2 regions of the Streptomyces chartreusis genome follow, and region 2 is predicted to be linked to the other one. Evidence: predicted binding sites of a transcription regulator. Region 2 holds the regulator's gene; the other holds the start of a gene.
What was found. The regulator HspR, encoded in region 2, represses chaperone genes until heat shock. The targets are predictions, from matches to a motif close to TTGAGNNNNNNNNNCTCAA.
Positions count from the first base shown of each region.

Region 1: lon (endopeptidase La) is a predicted target of HspR. The motif match lies at 843-861, and genes of this name have one in related genera.

Region 1 is NZ_CP023689.1:3,393,048-3,395,509, reverse strand. It holds gene CP983_RS14205 (rhomboid-like protein) at 1-663, shown strand, start outside; gene lon (endopeptidase La) at 884-2,462, shown strand, end outside.
Region 2 is NZ_CP023689.1:4,663,896-4,666,357, forward strand. It holds gene CP983_RS20165 (PA14 domain-containing protein) at 1-577, shown strand, start outside; gene CP983_RS20170 (heat shock protein transcriptional repressor HspR) at 657-1,118, opposite strand; gene dnaJ (molecular chaperone DnaJ) at 1,124-2,311, opposite strand; gene grpE (nucleotide exchange factor GrpE) at 2,348-2,462, opposite strand, start outside.

The DNA of each region.
Region 1 (2,462 bases), 1.3 Mb from region 2:
GCGGGCGCACGCGAGATCGCGGCTCCGTGGGCCCGAGCCCTCGCCCTGCGCCCCTGGCGTCTGCTCCCCACCCCCACCGGCACACCGTTCACGTTCGCCTACGCCGTCGTCCTGACGGTGACCTCCCTGATAGCCGTGTACGCCGACCCCGCCCTGGTCCACGCCCTCCACCAGGGCTCCAGCACCGACGTGGCGCACCTCGTGCACACGCCCCTGACGGTGCTGCTCGCCAGTGGGCTCTGGACGGCCGGCGGGATCGTGGCGCCCTACACGATCTGCTTCCTGCTGGTGCTCACCGCGCTGGAGCGGCGCATCGGCGGTGTCCGCACGGCCGTCGTCTTCCTGCTCGGGCACGTCCTGGCCACCCTCGCGACCGAGGTGCCGGTCGGGCTCGCGGTGCTCGCCGGGCACCTTCCCGACAGTTCCCTGCACCGCCTCGACTACGGCGTCAGCTTCGGCGTCGCGACGAGTATCGGCGCGCTGACCGGGCTGCTCAGGCCGTGGCTGCGATGGCCGGTGCTGGCGCTGTTCGGCGCGCTGCTGGTCCAGGACCTGCTCGGCCTCGCCGACCCGCTGACCGACTGGGGGCATCTGATCGCCCTCGTCATCGGGGTCGGGCTGTGGCCGCTCGTGCGGCGCTGGCGCACGGCCTCCGCGCACTGACCCTTCCGCATCCCGCACGCACCTGCTCTTCCGCATCCTCCAAGCACTGGCCCGTCCGGGTGTCAGGAAGCTCTGGGCCCCGTCGGGCGTTCACCTGTAAAAGCCGAGGTCACGGCCTGTGCAGCAGCTGATCGCTCACAGCGAACGGAGGCCGGGGAACATTCGAGCCGCCCCAAGCATTGAGTCGGCATAACTCAACTTGACTGCCGAAGGGGAGATCATGGCTTCGACGTCCACTTCGCTCACCCTGCCCGTGCTGCCGCTCGACGACGAGGTAGTGCTGCCCGGAATGGTGGTCCCTCTGGACTTGAACGACGCCGATGTACGCGCCGCGGTGGAGGCCGCCCAGGCCGCCGCCCGCTCCACACCCGGGAAGCCCCGGGTGCTGCTGGTGCCACGCATCGACGGGACGTACCCGGGCACCGGTGTGCTCGGAACCGTCGAACAGGTCGGCCGGCTGGCCGACGGCGACCCGGGCGCCCTGATCCGCGGTCGCGGCAGGGTGCGCATCGGCGCCGGGACGAACGGACCGGGTGCCGCCCTGTGGGTCGAGGGAACGCGCATCGACGAGAGCGTGCCCGAGCCGCTGCCCGGACAGGTCGGCGAACTGGTGAAGGAGTACAAGGCCCTCGCCACCGCCTGGCTGCGCAAGCGCGGCGCCTGGCAGGTCGTGGACCGTGTGCAGGCCATCGACGACGTCTCCCAGCTCGCCGACAACTCCGGCTACTCGCCGTTCCTGACCACCGAGCAGAAGATCGAGCTGCTGGAGACCGCCGACCCGGTCGCCCGCCTCAAGCTCGCCACCCAGCAGCTGCGCGACCACCTCGCCGAGCAGGACGTCGCCGAGACCATCGCCAAGGACGTCCAGGAAGGCGTCGACAAGCAGCAGCGCGAGTTCCTGCTGCGGCGCCAGCTGGAAGCGGTCCGCAAGGAACTGCGCGAGCTGAACGGCGAACAGGACGGCGAGGAGTCCGACGACTACCGCGCCCGTGTGGAGGCCGCCGACCTGCCGGAGAACGTCCGCGAGGCGGCGCTCAAGGAGGTCGACAAGCTGGAGCGGTCCAGCGACCAGTCCCCCGAGGGCTCCTGGATCCGCACCTGGCTGGACACCGTCCTCGAACTGCCGTGGAACGAACGGACCGAGGACGCCTACGACATCCAGGGCGCCAAGGGCGTGCTGGACGCCGAGCACGCCGGCCTGGAGGACGTGAAGGAGCGGATCACCGAGTACCTGGCGGTGCGCAAGCGCCGCAGCGACCGCGGCCTGGGTGTCGTCGGCGGCCGGCGCGGCGGTGCCGTGCTGGCGCTGGTCGGCCCGCCCGGCGTGGGCAAGACCTCGCTCGGCGAGTCCGTCGCGCACGCGATGGGGCGCAAGTTCGTCCGGGTCGCCCTCGGCGGCGTCCGGGACGAGGCGGAGATCCGCGGACACCGGCGTACGTACGTCGGCGCGCTGCCCGGCCGGATCGTGCGGGCCATCAAGGAGGCCGGTTCGATGAACCCGGTGGTCCTCCTCGACGAGATCGACAAGGTGGGCTCCGACTTCCGCGGCGACCCCGCGGCGGCCCTCCTGGAGGTCCTGGACCCGGCCCAGAACCACACGTTCCGCGACCACTACCTGGAGGTCGAACTCGACCTGAGCGACGTGGTGTTCCTGGCGACGGCGAACGTCCTGGAGGCCATCCCCGAGGCGCTGCTCGACCGTATGGAACTGGTCCGGCTCGACGGCTACACCGAGGACGAGAAGATCGTCATCGCCCGTGACCACCTGCTCCCGCGCCAGCTGGAGCGGGCCGGCCTGA
Region 2 (2,462 bases):
GCTCACCTGGAACCCGCCGGCCGATGACGACGTCATCGGCTACTACGTCTGGCAGGGCACCAACGACCCGGAGACCGGGGAGACGGTCTGGAAGCGCAACTGCTGGACGGGCAACTCCCTGGCCGAGACCGAGAGACTCTGCCCGACGCTGCCCGACGGTCGTGAACACGTCTACCTCGTGGCCGCGACGGACCGCGTGTACCTGGAGGAGGGACCGGAGTTCTTCCACCCGGCCGAGATCGCCGTCATGCTCCCGAATACCGTGCCGCCGGGCTGGACCGGCACCAAGATCAGCCAGAGCCAGTATCCCGACCTGTACGTCCGCTGCGGCGTGACGATCTATGACAGGCCGTGCGGCGAATACACCGACTACCGCTGGGAACGCTGGGACGCGGCCACCGCCACCTGGGCCACGTTCGCCACGGGCAAGGTCGACGCCCCGAAGTCCCACATCGACAAGACGGTCAACCAGGACCTTCTGAGCCTGTACTACTACCGCGCGATCTACATCGACCCCACGGGCCACGAAGAGGTGGTGGAACAGACGGCGTACGGCATCTGGGCCTACTGGCTCTGAGCCCTGGCGGCCGAGCACGACGCGAAGGGGCCCGGAGGTTCGACTTGAACCTCCGGGCCCCTTTTCGCTGCGCGTCCGCCTAGTCCTTCGGCTTCTTCGGGCGCCAGACCACCAGTGCGCTGGTCTGCTGCACCTCCTGGTACGGGACCAGGTCGCGGCGGTACGACGCGTGTACCGCCGCCTCGCGCTGCTGCATCGCCGCCGCCGCGCCCTCCAGGGCGGACTGGAGTTCCGCCACCCGGGACTGGAGCGCGGCGACCTGGTTCTCCAGTTCGATGATGCGCTTGATGCCGGCCAGGTTGATGCCCTCGTCCTGCGACAACGCCTGCACCTGGCGGAGCAGTTCGATGTCGCGGGCCGAGTAGCGGCGGCCGCGGCCGGCCGTGCGGTCCGGGGACACCAGGCCCAGACGGTCGTACTGGCGCAGTGTCTGCGGGTGCAGGCCGGAGAGCTGGGCCGCCACCGAGATGACGTAGACCGGGGTCTCCTCGGTCAGTTCATAAGGGCCGCGAAAATTGTCACCGCGTCGACGACCGTCCATCTCCGTCATGCTCCCTTCGCGGCCTGGAACAGCTCCGCCCGCGGGTCCTCGCCCGCAGTGGCCTCGCGATACGCCTCGAGCGCGTCACGAGCCTTCCCCGAAAGGTCCTTCGGGACACTCACCTCGACGGTGACCAGCAGGTCTCCGCGGGTGCCGTCCTTGCGGACCGCGCCCTTGCCCCGCGCCCGCATGGTGCGGCCGTTGGGCGTGCCTGGCGGCAGCTTCAGGGTGACCGGCGGGCCGCCCAGGGTGGGAACCCTGACCTCGCCGCCGAGGGCCGCCTCCGTGAAGGTCACGGGGACGGTCACCGTGAGGTTGTCCTCCTTGCGGCCGAACACCGGGTGGGCGTCGACGTGCACGGTGACGTACAGATCGCCGGCCGGGCCGCCGCGCTCGCCCGGCGCACCCTTGCCGCGCAGCCTGATGCGCTGGCCGTCCGACACCCCGGCGGGGATGCGGACCTGCATGGTCCTCGACGACTTCGCCCGGCCGCTGCCCTTGCACTCCATGCACGGGTGCTCGGCGATCAGGCCGCGCCCCTTGCAGTCGGGGCAGGGGTCGGTCAGCGAGAAGCCGCCACCCGAACCCCGGGCCACCTGGCCGGTGCCGACGCAGGTCGGGCACACCCTGGGCGTGCCGTTCTTGTCGCCGGTGCCCGCGCACGCCTTGCACGGCGACTGCGAGGACATCCGCAGCGGGACCGTCGCACCCTCGATCGCCTCGGTGAAGCTGAGGCTGACCTCGGTGTCGATGTCCTGGCCGCGCCGGGGCTGAGTACGGGTGGTGCCCGCACCGCCGCGGTTGAACAGGCCCCCGAAGACGTCACCGAGTCCGCCGCCGAAGCCGCCGGCTCCTTGCTGACTCCCGCCCTGGGCGTTGCCTCCGAAGAGGTCGCCCAGGTCGAAGTTGAAGGATCCGCCGCCCGCGCCGCCCGGCCCCGGACGGAAGCCGCCGTTGCCGAACAGGGCGCGTGCCTCGTCGTACTCCTTGCGCTTCTTGGCGTCGCCGAGGACGTCGTTCGCCTCGGAGATCTCCTTGAAACGCTCCTCCGCCTTGGCGTTGCCCTTGTTGGCGTCCGGGTGGAACTCGCGGGCGAGCTTCCGGTACGCCTTCTTGATCTCGGCCTCGGTGGCGTCCTTGGGGACGCCGAGGACCTTGTAGTAGTCCTTCTCGATGAAGTCCTTGGTGCTCATCCCCGACGTCCCTCCTTCCCCATCGTGTCTGAAACGTCAGCCCTCGTCCGGGCCACCGCTCTCCTTGTCGTCGGCCGCCTCGGCGGCAGACTCCTCCTTGACGGTCTGCGCGCCCGGCTGGGGCTCGGCGACGGCCACCCGCGCGGGGCGG